Regions from separate parts of the Paenibacillus gansuensis genome, predicted to be linked through region 2. Evidence: predicted binding sites of a transcription regulator. Region 2 holds the regulator's gene; the other holds the start of a gene.
The links. The regulator CtsR, encoded in region 2, represses protease genes until heat stress. The targets are predictions, from matches to a motif close to ATGGTCAATAAAGGTCAAACA.
Positions count from the first base shown of each region.

Region 1: the regulator CtsR is predicted to act here: its motif matches at 2,255-2,275, upstream of clpP (ATP-dependent Clp endopeptidase proteolytic subunit ClpP).

Region 1 is NZ_JBHUME010000009.1:261,838-266,422, forward strand. It holds gene gap (type I glyceraldehyde-3-phosphate dehydrogenase) at 1-766, opposite strand, end outside; gene ACFSUF_RS16405 (sugar-binding transcriptional regulator) at 841-1,866, opposite strand; tRNA gene ACFSUF_RS16410 (tRNA-Arg) at 2,074-2,148, shown strand; gene clpP (ATP-dependent Clp endopeptidase proteolytic subunit ClpP) at 2,368-2,949, shown strand; gene ACFSUF_RS16420 (helix-turn-helix transcriptional regulator) at 3,125-4,081, opposite strand; gene ACFSUF_RS16425 (alpha/beta fold hydrolase) at 4,197-4,585, shown strand, end outside.
Region 2 is NZ_JBHUME010000017.1:46,791-63,115, reverse strand. It holds gene ACFSUF_RS22860 (YhgE/Pip family protein) at 1-1,461, opposite strand, end outside; gene ACFSUF_RS22855 (CtsR family transcriptional regulator) at 1,759-2,220, shown strand; gene ACFSUF_RS22850 (UvrB/UvrC motif-containing protein) at 2,270-2,785, shown strand; gene ACFSUF_RS22845 (protein arginine kinase) at 2,877-3,896, shown strand; gene clpC (ATP-dependent protease ATP-binding subunit ClpC) at 3,929-6,373, shown strand; gene radA (DNA repair protein RadA) at 6,555-7,931, shown strand; gene disA (DNA integrity scanning diadenylate cyclase DisA) at 7,944-9,029, shown strand; gene pssA (CDP-diacylglycerol--serine O-phosphatidyltransferase) at 9,168-9,899, shown strand; gene ACFSUF_RS22820 (DUF1573 domain-containing protein) at 10,019-10,414, opposite strand; gene ACFSUF_RS22815 (PIN/TRAM domain-containing protein) at 10,600-11,691, shown strand; gene ispD (2-C-methyl-D-erythritol 4-phosphate cytidylyltransferase) at 11,753-12,448, shown strand; gene ispF (2-C-methyl-D-erythritol 2,4-cyclodiphosphate synthase) at 12,445-12,921, shown strand; gene gltX (glutamate--tRNA ligase) at 12,965-14,428, shown strand; gene cysE (serine O-acetyltransferase) at 14,831-15,526, shown strand; gene cysS (cysteine--tRNA ligase) at 15,533-16,325, shown strand, end outside.

The DNA of each region.
Region 1 (4,585 bases), on a different contig from region 2:
CGTCTTCTACAGTAACGTTTTGAGCCAGTTCAACAACCAGATCCGTTACGGAAACGTTAGGAGTAGGTACGCGCATTGCCATACCGTTCAGTTTGCCTTTCAGCTCAGGAAGCACCAAGCTAACTGCTTTTGCTGCGCCTGTAGTGGAAGGAATGATGTTTTCAGCTGCTGCGCGGGCGCGGCGAGCGTCTTTATGAGGAAGGTCAAGAACGGATTGGTCGTTAGTGTAAGAGTGAACTGTGGTCATCATACCTTTTACGATACCGAACTTGTCGTTAAGTACTTTCGCGAATGGCGCAAGGCAGTTTGTAGTACAAGAAGCGTTGGAGATAATAGTGTGAGCGGCTGGATCGTATTTGTCTTCGTTAACGCCCAGAACGATTGTGATGTCTTCATCTGTTGCAGGTGCAGAGATGATAACTTTCTTAGCTCCGCCTTTCAGGTGAAGGGACGCTTTGTCTTTCGCTGTGAAAATACCAGTGGATTCCACAACGATCTCAACGCCGTATTCTCCCCAAGGAAGGTTTTCAGGGTTGCGCTCAGCGAAGACTTTGATTTCTTTGCCGTTGACGATGATGGCACCTTCAGTCGGTTTCACATCAGCATTCAATCTGCCGTGAGTCGTGTCATATTTCAAAAGGTGTGCAAGCATTTTTACATCTGTCAGATCGTTGATTGCTACGATCTCTACATTCGGGTTGTTCAAAGCTGCGCGGAATACGTTTCTGCCGATACGTCCAAAACCGTTAATACCTACTTTAACCATGTGTTATTCCTCCTAAAAATAAAAATCTTTTATTCTCAAGACAGGCGGTGAGGCCCGTCATGATTAACTAACCTTCAGGGGAGGTGCTTAACCAGTTCGAGAGCCGCGCCCTCGTCGGTAATCAGCACGTCCTGGTGGCCGAACCGCAGTACGGAAAGAATCGCTTCCGCCTTGCTGCGTCCGCCCGCAACCGTTACGACAAGCTCCATGCCCTGGATGTCCTCCAAACGGAGTCCAAGCATGAGGGTCCGGTGCACAACCTTGCCTTCTTTGTCAAAATAGTAACCGAAGGCCTCGGCTAACGCTCCTTTTTCTTGCAAAATGCGCACGGTATCCTCGCCGACACGTCTTCGTCTCGCCATTACCATAGCATCCCCGATTCCATGAATTACAATACGGGCTTTGCGGATATGCTGTACAATATCCTGGATGTTCGGCTCTAGCATCAGCGATTGATAGGCATCTTCGCTGATATTATCAGGGACATGGAGCAAACGGTATTGAGCGCCCGTCTTCTTCGCCATCATGGAAGCGATCGTATTCGCCTGGAACTCAAGACTCTCGCCGAGTCCCCCGCGCGCGGGCACGAACCAGGTGCCTTTCCAGGCGGTAGTCCGGCTCAGCTGGTCCGCCGCCTCTGCCATCGTCGAACCGCCGGTTACAGCGATAATGTCGTTCGGCTGCACATGCTTGCGCAGCACTTGACCTACAGCATGCCCCATCTGCCGCTTCACAAGCGGAGCGTCGTCGGCATTGCCGGGAACGATGATGACCTGCTGGATACCGAAGGCTTGCCGGATCCGGTCTTCCATATCCGTAAGGCCGAACAGCTCGGTTACTACCGATTCCATATCAAGCAACAGGCTTTCCCCGGATTCGCTGATCCGGATGCCTATAGTTTCAATTTCAACCAGGCCCTGCTCTTTCAGGAAATCTACTTCTGCCCTTAAAACACGCTCCGTCATATTCAAGGCATTCGCTAATGTTCTTCTGCCGACCGGGCCGGTCAGCATGACATAGTGCAGAATCCGGTAGCGTGTGCGGAAGACATCTATTAGGTCGGGGAGCAGCTGCTTTTGAATATTCAATAAGGTTCTCAAAACCGCTCTTCACTCCTGCCTTCAAGATGGACCTAAAACGTCCCACGTGATGATTTTAAGTCCCACACCAATATGATAACTAATTCATCTCTCTATTGCAAGTTTGTGAACGAAAAATAGGCTTACTTTAATTGTAAATATTTTTCATAGGGGAAAGACTTGCTTTTTTACTGATAGTGTCCTATAATTTTCATTACTGTGCTGAATGCGCCCGTGGTCCAATGGATATGACGTAGGCCTCCGGAGCCTGAGATCGAGGTTCGATTCCTCGCGGGCGCGCCATACATACCAATACAAGCTTCGTTAACAGAGTCTATCGGCTCCGTTGGCGAGGCTTTTTTTGTCCCCCATCTATGTATACCCACCTTTAGACAACAACATCCACCATAGTTTGACTTTCCTTGACCTTTGGATTCGAATTGGGTATGATAAGGTTATATTTAGCTGATTGGGATATACTGACTAATTAGCACCATCTTACTTATCAGGAGGGAATAGTCCATGAGTTTCATTCCTATGGTCGTAGAACAAAGCAATCGGGGAGAGCGTGCTTACGATATTTACTCCCGTCTTCTGAAAGACCGGATCATCTTCCTGGGAAGCGGCATCAACGATGTAGTCGCTAACTCTGTAATCGCACAGCTGCTGTTTCTGGCTGCGGAAGATCCTGAGAAAGACATCAGCATATACATCAACAGCCCCGGTGGCTCCATCACTTCCGGTATGGCCATCTATGATACGATGCAGTTCATTAAGCCGGACGTCTCCACCATCTGCGTAGGTATGGCCGCTTCCATGGGCGCATTCCTGCTGGCAGCAGGCGCTAAAGGCAAGCGTTTCGCCCTGCCGAACAGCGAAGTTATGATTCACCAGCCGCTGGGCGGCGCTGAAGGCCAAGCTAGCGACATCGAAATTCGCGCCAGACGCATCCTGAAAATGCGCGACAAGTTGAATCACATTCTTGCTGAGCGCACCGGCCAGCCTCTGGAGCGTATCGAGAAGGATACGGACCGCGACTACTTCATGTCCGCAGCCGAAGCTTCCGATTACGGTTTGGTTGATAAGGTGATCGAGAGAATCTAAATTACCTTCGAAGAAAGCGGCGTTTATGCTGCTTTCTTTTTTTATTGCAACCCCCTATGGCTCTCAACACATGCACCCCACAAGAAAAGAGGGCCCTAAACTAAAGGACATCCATGCAGTTTTACGAGCCGGGGATTATTTCCTGCAGCCAGTAGCAGGATAAGAAGATTGCTGATCATGAGGATGGCTGTTCTTCGTAAAGCTTTTGTACACTCTTGATCTTCTCCCTTACAAGAAGGACCGCTTCCTCGGGAGCAATAATCTTCACTTCTGCTCCGTATTGCCAAATGTGTTCCGTATAAAATGCTACATCCTCCGCAATGATCCGTACCTCCGCAGAACCGCTGCCGTCCCCGCGCTCTTCAATGAAAGGCCCAATCCTAGGATCCGGTTTCATTTGCCATATCCCTTTTGCAGTCAATTCTAAACGTAAAAGCAGTTGAGCCGATACTTCATGGACAGGCTGTTCTTTTATTTTGAATTGCTCAAGCTCTTCCCTGTAAGGGATAGAAGGCTGGAGAACCGCAGCCAGAATCCGATCCGCCCTGAATGTGCGCAGCTCCCCGCTTGCATAACAGAAAGCCGGACAATACCAGAATCCCGAACTGGCGTACAGACCGACAGGTTGAATATCCCTTGCCGTGACGCCCTTGCTGGATTGGTATTCAATCGATGCTGCGCTTTTGTTCATGATGGCGTGAAAGAGCGTCTCCAATACTTCCTGCGACATTGCCCGCCCCGGACTCCAAATTGTAATTTTATGCTTCAGCCGGTCCACCTTTTGTTTCACATCACCAGGTAAATAATGATAAAACTTATCCAGTGACGTTTGTGCTCCTTTCCCAAAGGGCATAGACCCGAAGTGCTCAAGGGATTGATAAGCAAAAAACATAGATATCGCTTCATTTTCCGTAAAGCTGATCGGGGGGAGCATTCTCTCCTGCAATAATCTATACCCTCCCCCTCGGCCTTGAACAGAGTATATAGGAATGCCCAGTTCACTTAATTCCAGAAGGTCTCTTGTCACTGTACGTGTCGAAAGGCCGAATTCATCTGCCAGCTCTTGCACTGTAAAGGATTTTTTAGCATTGATGATCATAATAAGCCGGATAAGCCGTTTTGACTTTTGCATCTAGCCGTTCCTCCCTCTGTTTCATTTCCATATTATCACATAAATAAGACAGGATTCGTCTTGTTTTGATGGTATGCTATCAATACTCGAGAAAAGGAAATGAGGGAAGTACTGTATGAATGATATCAAGCAAGATGAAATTGGTTTCATCTTTATTCATGGTGCAGGGCTTAGGAGTTCCATATGGCAACCAGTTGTAGAGAAATTCAAATACCCTTATCTATTGATTGAATTTCCTTTTCATGACGCCGACATTCCAAAAAGATCCAAGCTGTCCCTTGAACATTACATTCATTGTGTTAAATCACAATTCAATAAGTGGGACATAAAGAGGGTTGTCATCGTGGCTCATTCCATTGGAGGTATATTTGCACAGATACTTGCCAAGGATTTCCCCGATAGAGTATGTGGAATTGCAGCAGTGGGGGCGGTCATTCCGCGTATAGGCGGTTCCTTCGTGTCATCCTTGCCGTTCCCGAACAGATACCTTATGCCTATTATTTT
Region 2 (16,325 bases):
ACCGGCTTTCCGGGCGCCCTCAGCTAAACTTGTAGATAGCTTTTCCGCACCTGCCGCCAACTCTGTTTGCCCTTCATTGAGGGTCGCTACCTTGTCTGCTATGGTTGACCAGCCTGCAACGGCAGAAGACACTCCTGTTGAAATTTGCTTAGACCCTGCTGCCAGCTGGTTGAGTCCACTGGTTAGCCGGTATGTGCCTTTTTGGAATTCGGCTGTACCTGTTTGTAATTTGTCCAAACCAGTCTCCAGTGTCTCCGCACCTTGCTGCAGTTTCCCCTGCGCAGCGGACAGCTCCGCTGCCCCGTCCCGCAGCGCACCAAACTTCGCGGTCAGTGTCCCCAACCCGCTGTCCGCTTCTTTGAGGCCCCCTGCAAACCGGTCTGCGCCCGTTTCCAGGGCCTTGGTTCCCGCGGCAAGCTGTCGACTCGCCTCCAGCAGCCGCTTGAACTCCGCGTCCCCCGCCGCTTCGCTGTGCGCGGACGCGTACCTCTGCAGCTGCTCCAACAGCGCAGCTGCGCCCCCGGCCGCCGTGCCGGCGCCCTGCTGCAAGTCCCCGAAGCTGCCGAGCAGTGCTTCGGATCCTTGCCCAAGCCGGGCCAAGCCGCCGTTGAAGGCGGCCGTGCCCTCAACCAGCGCGCGCGTGCCCGGCCCCAGCTGCCGGGCCCCTTGCGCCAGCTGGCCTGCCCCGCTGCGAAGCGCCGCGGCGCCGCGGCCCAGCTCCGCCCCGGCAGCGCCCAGGCGCTCTGCCCCGGCGGCAGCATCGCCCAGCCGCGTCGAAAGCTCCGCGGCGCCGCTCTGCAGCTTCCTCAGCTCCGGAAGCTGCCCGGCCATGCCGGCAGTGAGTTTACCGCTGCCCTCGCTCAACTTGAGAGCCCCTTCCTTCAGCCTTGCAGCGCCTGCGGCGGCCTCCCCTAATCCTTTGGCGGAAGCGTTAATCCCCGTAAACAGTTCCTTCGTATAAGATTCAATCAACATGCGCGAAAGCTGTTCCCTGATTTTCGTAATGCCGCTTTCTCCGATCCGCGCAGCAATGTAGTTATACCCGGGGTTAGCTGTATACAACAGCTCCAAAGGCTGCGGGTCATGCCCTGATAACGTAACTGCGCGGCTTGAGAAATTGGGAGGCACCTGGATTAGGATGTAGTACTTGTTTTCTTTTAACCCTTCCGCAGCTTCTTCTGTTCCGACAAAGTGCCAATCAAAACTCCGGTCCTCCCGCAGCTCCCTAACAAGGTCGGCCCCAAGCGCATACGTTTTGCCGTCACGCGATGCCCCCTGATCCATATTGACAACAGCTACCGGGAGTTTCTCAAGATGACCGTACGGATCCCAAAAAGCCCATAAATAAGTACCGCAATATAAGACTGGAATGATCAGCAAACCGAGCAAAGGGACTAAAAGGCCGGGATTTTTGACAATATGCTTCCATTCAGACAGGATCCAATGTAATTTCGATTGCATGGTAAGGCTCCTAACTATGACGAAGATTTCAATATTTTACCGAATTAAGGAGAAACCTATCCAAATATGACGAAGGATGGACGTATGGCCGCTTTTTTCTATTCACAAGCACGGTTTCGGGGTATAAAAGGCTGTAAACTTCCAACACTAGAAGGTAGAAGAAACATCTTAAGGGTGCACTTGGCAAACGGGCAATTATTGTATATAATCAATTTAAAGTCAAAGATAGTCAAAGTCAGTTAAAGGCATGGCGATCATTGGCTTTAGTTTCACCTAAGGAAACTGGAGGGGAAATCGATGCGTAATATCTCCGATATTATTGAACAATATCTGAAGCATATTCTGCACGAAAGTCCCGAAGGAGCGATTGAAATTCAACGCAGCGAGCTTGCGGAGAAGTTTCAGTGCGTACCGTCTCAGATTAACTACGTTATAGGCACGCGGTTTACCCTCGAGAAGGGCTATCTGGTCGAAAGCAAGCGCGGGGGAGGCGGCTATATCCGCCTTCAGAAGATTGAGCTGCCTTCCCTGGGGACACTGCAGATTCACATCCTTCAAAGTATCGGCAGCCATATCGACCAGACTTCGGCAGAAGGCCTGATTTATCAGCTCAAAGAAGGGAAACATATTTCCCACAAAGAGGCTGGCGTGCTGTCCGCTGCGGTTTCCAGGGATGTACTGGCGATTAAGCTCCCGCTCAGGGACGAGATCAGAGCAAAGCTGTTGAAGGCGATGTTGATCTCCTTACTGAGCAAGTAGAACTTCCGTGCTTACAACGTAACAGGTCTGATAGGAGGATGAGAGTGGCATGATTTGTCAGGAATGCGGAAAGAGGCCGGCAACCTTGCATTTTACGAAGATCATTTCCGGCGAGAAGACCGAATTTCACATCTGTGAAGTTTGTGCGAGAGAGAAGGGCGAGCTGATTCCCGGGACACCGAACGGCTTTTCCATTCATAATCTGCTGTCCGGACTTCTGGATTTCGAACCTTCCCAGAATGCGGTGGGAGCCAAGCCCCAAGTAACCCGCTGCGAAACCTGCGGACTCTCTTACGCTCAATTCAGCAAGCTGGGCCGGTTTGGCTGCAGCGACTGTTATAAGCATTTTTCAGGCAGGCTGGAACCGCTGTTCCGGAGAGTCCACGGCAGTACGGTACATGCAGGGAAAATTCCCAAGCGCACCGGAGGACGGATTCAGCAGCAGCGTGAAATCGAGAGCTTGAAGAAAGAGCTGCAGGAGCGGATTGAAGCTGAAGAGTTCGAGAACGCAGCGAAGCTTCGGGACCGGATCCGCGCATTGGAGAAACAAATTTCCAGTTCGTAGGACAAAGTCCGGCTAAGTATTACTTAAGCGGCTTAGGGAGGGAATGTTTGTGCGGCACGGCAAATTTACTGAGAATGCTTTAAGCGATTGGATGAAGGGACAGGGTCCGGATTCGGATATTGTCATGAGCAGCCGGATCCGTATTGCCCGTAACCTCCAATCCCATCCGTTCCCGATGCTGGCCACGAATCAGCAGTCTCAAGAAGTACTGGATAAGGTAACGGAGGCGCTGCAGAACGAAGAACTTGGCACGATATCCCGGTTCGACCTTATTCCTCTATCCGAATTATCCGAACTTCAGAAGAGAGTGCTGGTGGAGAAGCATCTAATTAGCCCGAATCTAGCTAACGAGTCACGGAACGGAGCGGTCATTCTCAGTGAGAATGAATCGATCAGCATTATGATTAACGAAGAGGATCATCTCCGGATTCAATGCTTATGTCCTGGTTTTCAGATTAAGGAAGCTTGGGATTTAGCAAGCCAGATTGATGATGTGTTCGAAGGAAACCTGGATTACGCATTTGATGAGCGGCGCGGGTTCCTTACCAGCTGTCCCACAAATGTCGGTACAGGCATCCGGGCCTCCGTCATGATGCATTTGCCGGCGCTTGTGCTGACCCAGCAAATTAACCGGATTTTATCGGCCATTACGCAAGTCGGTTTGGCGGTCCGGGGATTGTACGGGGAAGGCAGCGAAGCGATCGGGAATTTGTTTCAAATTTCGAACCAGATTACGTTAGGCCAGTCGGAAGATGAAATTATAGATAACTTGTATAGCGTGGCACGCCAGATTATCGAACATGAGAAGGCGGCCCGCCAGAAATTGATTTCCGAGTCAAGAACCCGGATCGTAGACCGTGTCATGCGTTCTTATGGAATTTTATCCCATGCAAGCATTATGGATTCCAAAGAAGCGGCGCAGCGTCTGTCCGACGTTAGATTGGGCGTTGACCTAGGAATCATAACCCAGGTGTCTCCGCATATCATGAACGAACTGATGGTGATGACACAGCCGGGGTTTCTGCAGCAGCAATCCGGAGAGAAACTTTCTCCCGAAGACCGGGATATCCGCAGGGCTGAGTTGATCCGGGAACGACTTTCTACCATATAACTGCATACCTATATTCCATGGAGGTGTTTTCTATGATGTTTGGCAGATTTACGGAACGAGCGCAGAAGGTGCTGGCCCTTGCTCAAGAAGAGGCTGTACGCCTGGGGCATAACAATATCGGTACGGAGCATATTTTGCTCGGCCTGATCCGCGAAGGAGAGGGTATTGCTGCAAAAGCGCTGATCGCTTTGGGCCTTGGACTTGAGAAAATTCAAGACGAAGTGGAATCCCTGATCGGCAGAGGACAAGAACAGCCTACTAATATTGCTTACACGCCGAGAGCCAAGAAGGTAATCGAGCTGTCTATGGACGAAGCCCGTAAACTCGGCCATACCTATGTAGGAACGGAGCATATTTTACTCGGTTTGATTCGTGAAGGCGAAGGTGTGGCTGCACGTGTACTCAACAACCTTGGCGTATCCCTGAATAAGGCGCGCCAGCAAGTGCTGCAGCTTCTGGGCAGCAGCGAAGCCGTTTCTTCCAGTCACGGCAATCCGGTAAATGTGAATACACCGACACTGGATGGACTGGCACGCGACCTTACGGCATATGCCAAAGAAGGCAATCTGGATCCGGTGATCGGCCGCAGTAAAGAGATTGAACGTGTTATCCAGGTGTTGAGCCGCCGTACGAAGAACAACCCTGTATTGATCGGTGAGCCTGGGGTAGGTAAAACGGCGATTGCCGAAGGTTTGGCACAACGTATCATCAATAATGAAATTCCGGAAACGCTGCGTGACAAACGCGTGATGACTTTGGATATGGGATCGGTAGTAGCCGGCACCAAGTATAGAGGGGAATTTGAGGACCGCCTCAAAAAGATTATGGATGAAATCCGCCAGGCTGGAAACATCATTCTCTTTATCGACGAGCTGCACACGCTGATCGGAGCAGGCGGAGCTGAAGGAGCTATTGATGCTTCCAATATTCTTAAGCCGGCGCTTGCCCGTGGAGAGCTTCAGTGCATCGGGGCGACAACTCTGGACGAATACCGCAAATATATTGAAAAGGATGCCGCGCTGGAGCGCCGCTTCCAGCCGATTACGGTAGACCAGCCTTCGCCGGAAGAAGCGATTCAGATTCTCTACGGTCTAAGAGACCGCTATGAAGCGCATCACCGCGTGAAAATTACAGATGAAGCGATTGAACAGGCGGTTAAACTGTCTGACCGCTATATTACAGACCGGTTCCTGCCGGACAAAGCAATTGACCTGATCGATGAAGCGGGCTCCAAAGTAAGGCTGAACTCTTACACAGTACCGCCTAATCTGAAGCAGCTGGAAAGCCGCCTGGAAGATATCCGTAAAGAGAAGGATGCGGCGGTGCAATCCCAGGAATTCGAAAAAGCCGCTTCTCTCCGCGATACGGAACAGAAGATGCGCGAAGAGCTGGACAGCACGAAGAATGAATGGAAAGAGAAGCAGGGCCGTACGGATTCCGAAGTCACTCCTGAAGACATTGCTCAAGTGGTGGCCAGCTGGACCGGCATTCCGGTTGTGAAGCTGAAGGAAGAAGAGACCGAGAGACTGCTGAACATGGAATCCATTCTTCATGACCGTGTCATTGGCCAGGAAGAAGCGGTTAAAGCGGTATCCCGCGCCATCCGCCGTGCTCGCGCAGGTTTGAAAGATCCGAAGAGACCAATGGGCTCCTTTATCTTCCTTGGGCCTACAGGGGTCGGTAAAACCGAGCTGGCACGCGCTCTTGCGGAGGCGATGTTTGGAGACGAGAACGCGGTTATCCGAATCGACATGTCCGAGTACATGGAGAAACATTCGACCTCCCGTCTGGTGGGAGCTCCTCCGGGATATGTCGGCTACGATGAAGGCGGTCAGCTGACCGAGAAAGTACGCCGCAAGCCTTATTCCGTTGTTCTTCTCGACGAAATTGAGAAGGCTCACCCGGAAGTGTTTAATATCCTGCTTCAAGTGCTGGAAGACGGCCGATTGACGGATTCCAAAGGCCGCACTGTCGACTTCCGCAACACATTGATCATTATGACCTCGAACGTTGGAGCCGAGATGATCAAGCGGAACTCTACTCTTGGTTTTACTGCTGCCATTGATGCAGGTAAAGATTATAGCAATATGAAAGACAAAGTGATGGGCGAGCTGAAGAAAAGCTTCCGTCCGGAGTTCCTGAACCGGATCGACGAGATCATCGTGTTCCACTCTCTGGATGAGACGCATATTTCCCAAATCGTATCGCTCATGTCCGACGATCTGCGCAAGCGCCTGAAGGAACAGGATGTCGACTTCTCACTTACGCCTTCAGCGCTTTCGTTCCTGGCGAAGGAAGGTTTTGACCCGGCATTCGGCGCAAGGCCTTTACGCCGTGCGATTCAGAAGCACATCGAGGACCGTCTGTCCGAAGAACTGTTGATGGGCAAGATCTCCAAAGGCGACTCCTTAACGATCGACGAGCAGAACGGAGAACTGATCGTGCAGCGGAACGAAACGGAAACGGTCAACAAGTAACATTAACCTTTATAAGCAGTAACACGTTTGTAAAAGCACACAGCGCTTTAACCCTCTGCCCTCGGGCAGAAAGGGTTAAGGCGTTTTCTTTTGATGCGCCGGGTGGGGCATTTTTTCAATAGGGTTTTCACACTACTGGGGAAATGGTAAACTTTGAATAGAGGACAGATAAGGAGCAGCTATGGCTAAACTAAAAACCAAATTCGTATGCACGGAATGCGGCTACGAATCCCCTAAATGGCTGGGGAAATGTCCGGGATGCCAATCCTGGAACTCGTTAATCGAAGAAACGGAATCGTCCGCTGTAAAGACACAAGGGATCGGCATGAATACCTCTGTATTTATGACGAAAGAGAAGCCCGTTTCCATCATAGATATTAAGAGCAGCCAGGAACCGAGGGTGCTCACCGATATTGGGGAACTCAACCGCGTCCTGGGCGGGGGATTGGTGCCCGGCTCGCTGATTTTGGTCGGGGGAGACCCGGGTATCGGAAAATCCACACTTCTGCTGCAGACCTCCCATGCACTGGCTGTAAAAGGGCTCCGGGTGCTTTATATCTCGGGTGAGGAATCGGTCAGTCAGACACGCCTTAGGGCAGACCGGCTGGGGGCACTCTCAGCGAATCTGTTCGTACTATGTGAAACGAATCTGGAACAGATCGAGGAAGCTATTGAGCAGGTAAAGCCTGACTTTCTTGTCATCGATTCGATTCAGACCGTATATCAGCCCTCCGTAACCTCTGCACCGGGCAGTGTGGCACAAGTACGGGAGTGCACGGGCCACTTCATGCGCGTTTCCAAAGTGAGAGGCATTGCAACCGTACTGGTCGGCCATGTAACTAAAGAAGGAGCTATTGCAGGCCCGCGGATGCTGGAACATATGGTGGACTGCGTGCTGTATTTCGAAGGGGAACGGCATCACTCGTACCGCCTGCTTCGGGCCGTTAAGAACCGGTTCGGTTCCACAAACGAAATCGGCATTTTTGAAATGAAAGAAGCGGGACTGACCGAGGTAACTAATCCTTCGGAACTGTTTCTTCAGGAGAGACCGCTTGGCGTAGCAGGGTCGACGGTCGTAGCTAGTATGGAAGGAACCCGGCCTGTGCTGGTCGAGCTGCAAGCGCTGGTGAGTCCGACGAATTTTCCGACGCCGAGACGGATGTCTGCAGGTATAGATCACAACAGGCTGGCTCTGATTATTGCTGTCCTGGAAAAGCGTATGGGCTTGTTTTTACAGAACCAGGATGTCTATCTCAATGTAGCCGGCGGGGTTAAACTGGATGAACCTGCCGTTGATCTGGCGGCTGCCGTTTGTATCGCCTCCAGCTTTAAGGATAAGCCTACGCGTCCTTTCGACGTCGTGTTCGGGGAAATCGGTTTAACCGGAGAAGTCCGGGCTGTTTCAAGAATCGAGCACCGGGTGAAGGAAGCGGAGAAGCTGGGATTTAAACGGATTATTTTGCCGGAGAAAAGCCTTAAGGGCTGGAAGCGTCCCAAGAATATTGAAATCATTGGAGTAAATACTGTAGCAGAGGCACTGACGGCTGCTTTAGGTTAGGGGGCAAATGACATGAAAGAGAAAGAAGACACGCAGCAAAGGGATGTGATGAGCCAGCTGCTGCAGCTGGTTGCGCCAGGAACTGCATTCCGGGATGGTCTGGAAAACGTGCTTAGGGCGAAGACCGGAGCATTAATCGTTGTGGGCTACAGTCCTGAAGTTCAGGACATCGTAGACGGGGGTTTTTCCATCAACTGCGATTTTTCCCCGAACTATCTGTACGAGCTTGCAAAAATGGACGGAGCGATTATTCTCAGCGAGGACATCAAGCGGATCCTGTTCGCCAACACCCAGCTTATTCCCGATTCCTCTATTTCATCGATCGAGACTGGGATTCGTCACCGTACTGCGGAGCGGGTAGCGAAACAAACGGGAAAACTGGTCGTCTCCATTTCGCAGAGAAGGAATGTTATCACGCTGTATCAGGGGAATCTGAGATATTCGCTTAAGGATATCGGAGTAATTTTGACCAAGGCGAACCAGGCGATCCAGACGCTTGATAAGTACCGGGCGGTTTTAACGCAAGGCCTGACTAATCTTACGGCGGCTGAATTTGAAGAGCTGGTGACGCTGCATGAGGTTGCTAATGTTATTCAGCGTGTAGAGATGGTGCTGCGGATCAAGTCTGAAATTAAACGGTATGTAAACGAACTCGGCAATGAGGGCCGCTTGATTACGATGCAGCTGGACGAATTGGTCGCGAATGTGGAAGAGGACGCGATTTTGCTGCTGAAGGATTATGCGAGAGACCGGAGCGATGAGAAGATTAAAGAAATTCTGGCGGGGTTAAAGAGACTTACGAGCGATGAGCTGCTGGAATCACATTTGATTATCCGGCTGCTGGGTTACTCTTACGCCAACAATATTTTGGAAGAACCGATTGCGCCTCGGGGTTACCGGATGTTAAGCAAAATTCCGCGCCTGCCGTCGGTCATCATCAACAACCTGGTAGAGCGGTTTGAAACGCTGCCACACACGCTGATGGCGACGATCGAGGAACTGGACGAAGTGGACGGCATTGGGGAAGTCAGAGCCCGTACGATCAAGGAAGGCCTGAAGCGAATCCAGGAACAAGCTTTCATTGACAGACATATCTGATATACCCTACAATCATAGAATGACCAATTTATTGAAATTTGGTCATGTTTTGGTCTTTTGTGTCATACTTTTGTGCTATGCCTCCTTTCACATGAACAGCTTAGATTAGGGCATAGTAAAACTTGAGGTGGAATCCTAATGATAACAAAGTCTCTGCCCAGCCTTTTTACTATCGGTAACCTGTTTTTAGGGATTGTAGCGATCATTCTTGTGTTTAACGGCAATCCTGCACTGGCGGCGGTTATGGTCCTGATTGCCATGCTGCTTGACGGCGTGGACGGCAGAGTAGCACGGGCACTCAACGTACAGAGTGAATTCGGCAAAGAGCTCGACTCTCTTTCCGACGTCATCTCCTTCGGGGTGGCACCGGCATTTATTATATACGTTGTAGCTTTTCAAGAGATGAACCCTGCCGCGGGATGGATTGTCACTGCTTTGTTTCCCATCTGCGGAGCGTTGAGGCTGGCCAGGTTTAATGTAATCTCCGGTGTGCCGGGTTACTTTATCGGACTGCCGATACCTGCAGCCGGCGGTGTTCTCTGCACGATGGCACTGTTTCAGGATCATATCAGCAACATCATTCTTCTGATTGGCACAATCTTGCTTTCCCTGTTAATGGTCAGTAACATTAAGTACCCTAACTTTAAGAAGGTAGGCATTCCGAAAGCGGCAATATGGGTTATTCCGATCGTGGTCATCCTCGCTGTGGTTCTCGCATTGAATTCCTCGCCAAGCGTGTTGACCAAGCTTATCTTCGTACCTCTTGTGATTTATGCCCTTTACGGGCTAAAAAAAAACGTTGACACGCTGTTTCGGCGCCGCCGCAAACAGCAAAGAGAAGATGTCGACACGGTGAAGCACGAGGCGTGATCTTCAGAGTGTTTTGTTAACTGAATAGGTTTTATTCCCATAATAAAAAGCATTTATTTCCCGCGTCAGCGAAAATAAATGCTTTTTTTATTGCGCTTCAAGCCGTTTGCGTCTCACGTTTACGATAAATTGAATAGTCCCAGCGTAGAGCATTTCTTAGATTCATTCTCTACTACTTGCTGCAAATCGATATCCAGCAGATTGCACAAAGCCGACACATAAAACAGGTTCTTGCCCAGTTCCGCCGTAACGGCTTCCGAACACTGGTCGCACAAATGTCCGGATAGATGGTGTTCAAGCGTCTCCATGGCTTCCTGGAGATCAGGCTGTTCGGGATAACGCTGCTTCTTCGCATGAATCTCGATACAACCGCATTCGGTTACGGATTTAATGACTGCGCGATGAACGGAAGCATTCGACTGGTTGTTCTTGGACAGTACATCGAGCAGGCTCCGGTGCCGCAGCAGCAGTTCGGAAACCTGATCCTGAAATTCCTTTAGGCTCGGAGAATTCATATCTTGCACCTCTATTTGTCAGAAATTTACTAGCTCAATTATACAGAATTCAGAAGGCGATTACAAAACCAATTCCCAAAAAAGAAAAAATTGGGCGTACCCGGGTTAGCGTTGAATAAATTGGAACATAATTGTAACAGAGGCATGGAAGAGGAATGCTCTTTATTTTTTGGAGGCGATCTCGTATGATTTTACAAAGAATTTTTCAATTGTTGTTTGCTTGTTTGGGTATGATAGGCGGGTATCAATGGAGTCATTTGGTTGAACGGCCGCTTGGCTGGCTTGAACCGGTAACGGGAACGGCATCCGTTCAGGGTGAAAGCTATGTTTTGATGGGGACGCTCGGTGTCTTGCTGTTTGCCGTCACCTCCCGGATTTCCAAAAGGCTCTCGGTAGCCGTCCTTAAGGGGGAATCCGCCCTGATGCGTATGCCTGCAGGTGATCTGATGACTGGTGTAGGCGGACTAACCCTTGGATTAGTCATAGCTGTGCTGCTGTTTCCTTCTATACGCGAGTTTCAAGGGTACGGCTGGGCTTTGTCTCTTTTCGTCACGGGACTTTTAGGTTTTTCAGGTTACCGTATCGCTTATCACAAGAAAGATGAATTTGCGGAACTGTTGAACGGGTTTCGTACGGGCGGGGAACGGCGCAAGGAAAGCAAGCAGTTTGAAGAACACAAGATTTTGGATACAAGCGTTATTATCGACGGCAGAATTGCCGATATCTGCAAAACAGGTTTTATTGAAGGCACGTTAGTTATTCCTGAGTTTGTTCTGGAGGAGCTGCAGCACATCGCGGATTCGTCGGATTTGCTGAAGCGCAACAGGGGACGCCGGGGACTGGACATTTTGAACAAAATCCAGAAAGAGCTTGACGTGCATGTGCTGATTTATGAGGGAGATTTCGAGGAAATTTCCGAAGTGGACAGCAAGCTTGTGAAACTGGCCAAAGTGCTTCAGGGGAAAGTGGTCACGAACGATTTCAACTTGAATAAGGTTTGCGAACTGCAGGGCGTTTCCGTGTTGAATATCAATGATTTGGCGAATGCCGTGAAGCCGGTCGTGCTGCCTGGGGAAGAAATTCTGGTGCAGGTGATCAAAGACGGAAAGGAATACGGTCAAGGGGTTGCCTATTTGGATGACGGTACGATGATTGTGGTGGAAGGCGGCCGTGATTACATCGGAAGCACCATCGAGGTGCTGGTGACCAGCGTACTGCAGACTTCCGCCGGACGAATGATTTTTGCGAAGCCCAAGCTATTGGAAAAAGCTCAGTAAACGATTATGATTAAGAGATGTAATCAGAATAATCGCTGACGGGCAAAAGCGGGGGTAAGCCATGAGCAAACTTGGCGTAGTCATTGTAGCGGCGGGCCGAGGCTCGCGGATGAAAACGCAGGAAAGCAAGCAGTATCTGCTGCTTCAAGGGAAGCCTGTAATCGTACATACGCTGGAAGTATTCGAGGCTTCTCCGGAAGTGGACGAGATCGTACTTGTCGTAGGGGAGCAGGATGTTGACCGCTGCAAAGGTTACGTAGCACAATACGGAATCGGGAAAGTCATATCGGTAACTGCGGGAGGCTCGGAAAGGCAGCACTCGGTTTACCGCGGGCTGGAGTGTCTGAGTACCGAATGGGTTATGGTGCATGACGGCGTAAGGCCTTTTGTGAAGCGGGAGGATTTGATCCGCTGCTTGGATGGCGCCCGGGAGACGGGGGCTGCTGTGCTTGCTGTGCCAGTGAAAGATACAATCAAAGTGGTGGGCGATAATGGCGTGATTACTGCGACGCCGGACCGCCGGAGCTTGTGGGCGATTCAAACCCCGCAAGCTTTTCGCCGTTTGGAGCTTCTGAAGGCGCATGAAAGCGCCGAAAGCGAAGGATTTCTGGGCACCGACGACGCGATGCTGGCGGAGCGTGCCGGAATGCAGGTTCGTGTGGTGGAAGGCGACTACACGAACATTAAGCTTACGACGCCGGAGGATTTGGACTGGGCGGAGTTTATATTGGGGAAACGGGGAGAGGATTGCAGATGATACGCGTAGGGCAAGGGTTTGACGTCCATCAGTTAACGGAGGGACGGAAGTGCATAATCGGAGGGGTTGATATCCCTTACGAGAGAGGGCTGCTGGGACACTCCGATGCGGATGTGCTGCTGCATGCCATCACGGATGCGGTGCTGGGGGCTTTGGGCCGCGGTGATATCGGCACACATTTTCCTGACACGGATGCCGCGTTTAAAGACGCCGACAGCTTGAAGCTGCTCAAAGAAGTGTGGGCGTTCGCTAAGGATGCCGGCTACGGCTTGGGGAATGTCGATGCTACCATTATCGCGCAAAAGCCGAAGATGGCTCCATATATCCCGCAAATGGCGGAAATTATAGCTCGCGCCTTGGATGCTGAAATCTCCCAGGTGAACGTAAAAGCGACTACGACAGAGCAGCTGGGCTTCACCGGGCGCGGAGAGGGCATTGCCGCCCAGGCAGTTGTCCTGCTTGTCAAACAGTGATAAAATCGGTGGATAATCAAGCGTCTGAAGAGGGGAAATAACGATGGCACAAGAGATTCGCGTCCGGTACGCGCCAAGCCCTACCGGGCATCTGCATATAGGCAATGCCAGAACAGCACTGTTCAACTACTTATTCGCCCGCAACCGCGGCGGCAAATTCATCATCAGAATCGAAGATACCGATGTGAAACGCAATATCGCCGGCGGTGAAGAAAGCCAGTTGACTTATTTGAAGTGGCTGGGCATCAATTGGGATGAGAGCATCGATATCGGCGGTGAGTACGGACCTTACCGCCAGACGGAGCGTCTTGATATCTACCGGGAATACACGAACAGTCTGATTGCGGAAGGCAAAGCTTATTACTGCTACTGTACCGAAGAGGAATTGGAGCGGGAGCGGGAAGAACAGACTGCCCGCGGCGAGATGCCCCGCTATTCCGGACGCCACCGCGACCTGTCTGAGGAGCAACGCAAGGCGTATGAAGCGGAGGGCAGAGTGCCAAGCGTCCGCTTCCGTGTGCCTGAAGGGGTAACCTACACTTTTGACGATATGGTCAAGGGAACGGTTTCGTTCGAATCCGACGTCAGCGGCGATTTCGTTATTGTTAAGAAAGACGGCATCCCGACTTATAACTTCGCCGTTGTAGTCGATGACCATCTCATGAAGATTTCCCACGTGCTTCGCGGTGACGACCATATCTCTAACACGCCGCGGCAGCTGATGATTTATGAAGCGCTTGGATGGGAGCCGCCTGTATTCGGCCATATGACGCTGATCGTCAATGAGAGCCGCAAGAAGCTCAGCAAACGCGATGAGTCCATCATCCAGTTTATCGAGCAGTATGATCAGCTGGGCTACCTGCCTGAAGCTATGTTTAACTTTATTACATTGCTCGGCTGGTCACCTGAAGGTGAGAACGAGATGTTTTCCAAAGAGGAATTGACTGCTTCCTTCGACCCGAACCGTTTGTCCAAGAGCCCTGCTGTATTCGATACGGCTAAGCTGAGTTGGATGAACAATCAATATATGAAGAAGGCTGAGCTCGAGAGAGTGGCGGAGATGTGCATTCCTCATCTTCAGAAGGCCGGCCGTATTCCGGAGGAACTCGATGCCGAAACCAGACGTTGGGTAACACTGCTTGTCGGCTTATATCAGGAACAGTTGACTTGCGCTTCGGATATCGTACCGATGACCGGACTCTTCTTCGCGGAAGTAGAGGAGCATGAAGAGGAAGCGAAGACTGTTCTTGCCGAAGAACAGGTGCCTGTTGTGGCAGAAGCATTCCTGAAGCAGCTCGAGCAAAGCGATGAATTTTCTGCCGATGCAATTAAGGCGCTGCTGAAGAACGTCCAGACCGAAACGGGCTTCAAAGGCAAGCAGCTGTTCATGCCGATCCGGGCCGCTTTGACCGGACAGGTGCATGGCCGGGACCTAAATCAGACGCTCTACCTGCTTGGCAAGGATAAGGTGATAGCAAGGCTAAGGAAATTTTTGAATCAACGGTAAGGTATATTGCTCCATTTCATGAAGTCAAGTATACTGAAAGAAAAGCAATGAAGAGGAAAGTACGCCTAAGTAAGGAATCCCAGAGAGGATAACCGGCACGGGATTAGCAAGCGCCGAGTGGAAGTTATTCGTTCCCCTTAAGCAGAAATGCGCCTCAGAGCTGTGCAGTTGAAGCAGGCAATTTTACCTTGCCGCAGTGAATTGCACCGGGAAGTCCACGTTATGGACCTGGAGACGGGGTTTTTCATCGTGCCCGCACATGTTTGCGAGATTTATGTTGCATACTGGGCATAACGACGTTGACTGCCCCAAGCAGAGTGGAACCGCGGTTAACGCCTCTGCAGCGAATGTTCGCTGCAGAGGCTTTTTGCATTTCAAGGAACGCGAAAAGGGGTTAAGGCCATGTTACGCAGAATCCGATCGGACATACAGGCGGTGTTTGATAATGACCCGGCGGCCCGCAGCCGGTTTGAAGTAATATTCACCTATTCCGGATTGCATGCGATCTGGGCTTACCGGATTGCGCATTGGTTCTTTGTCAGACGCTGGTTTACTGCTGCCCGTATGATTTCCCAAATCAGCCGGTTCTTTACCGGGATTGAAATACACCCGGGCGCGCGAATCGGCGAGAGGCTGTTTATCGATCACGGGATGGGTGTCGTCATAGGCGAAACTTGCGAGATCGGTAACGACGTAGTGCTGTACCAGGGAGTTACCTTGGGAGGTACGGGGAAAGAGAAGGGGAAACGCCATCCGACGATCGGAAACCATGTCGTGATTTCTTCGGGTGCCAAAGTGCTGGGTTCGTTTAAAGTAGGGGAACATGCCAAGATCGGGGCGAACTCAGTTGTCCTGAAGGAAGTGCCTCCTTGTTCTACAATAGTCGGAATTCCGGGCAGGGTAGTCAAGTTTAACGGGAAGCGGTTAGAGGATAAACTAAATCATAACCAGGTGCCTGATCCCGTGCTGGAGACGTTTCGGTTTATGCAGAAGGAGATTAATGAACTGAAACAGGAGCTGGAGGAGCTTAGGCAGCTTCAGCAGGCGAACGGGAACGCAGGTTCCACGCAGGATGTAAAACAGAAAGCAGAGGTGTAACAGGCCATGTCTTTAAAAATATACAATACAATGACCCGGACCAAAGAAGTGTTCGTTCCGCTTGAAGAAGGCAAAGTCAAAATGTACGTGTGCGGTCCAACGGTTTATAACTATATCCACATCGGCAATGCACGGCCGTTTATCGTGTTTGATGTGGTGCGCAAATATTTGCTTGCTGCAGGCTACGATGTAACCTATGTGCTGAACTTCACCGATGTGGATGATAAGCTGATCCGCAAAGCAGAGGAATTAAAAGTGACCGTGCCGGAAGTGGCGGACCGGTTTGTTGACGCTTTTTACGACGATGTGCGCTGGCTTGGCATTAAGGATGCGGATGTACATCCGCGCGTTACGGAGAACATCAAGGAAATTATTGATTTTATCCAAGGACTGATTGACAAAGGCTTTGCATACGTAAGCGAAGGCGATGTGAATTTCCGGACGTCGAAGTTTCATGAATACGGCAAGCTGTCCCACCAGAATCTGGAGGAGCTGCAGTTCGGTATCCGGATTGATGTCGATGAGAAGAAGGAAAACCCGCAGGATTTTGTCCTATGGAAAAATGCAAAGCCAGGCGAAATCAGCTGGTCCGCTCCATGGGGAGACGGCCGCCCCGGATGGCATATCGAGTGCTCGGCAATGATCAATAAATATCTGGGCCCTTCCATCGATATTCACGGAGGCGGGCATGACCTGACGTTCCCTCACCATGAATGTGAAATCGCGCAATCCGAATCGTTGAACGAACAGAACTTCGTAAGCTATTGGATGCATAACGGTTACATTAATATCAATAACG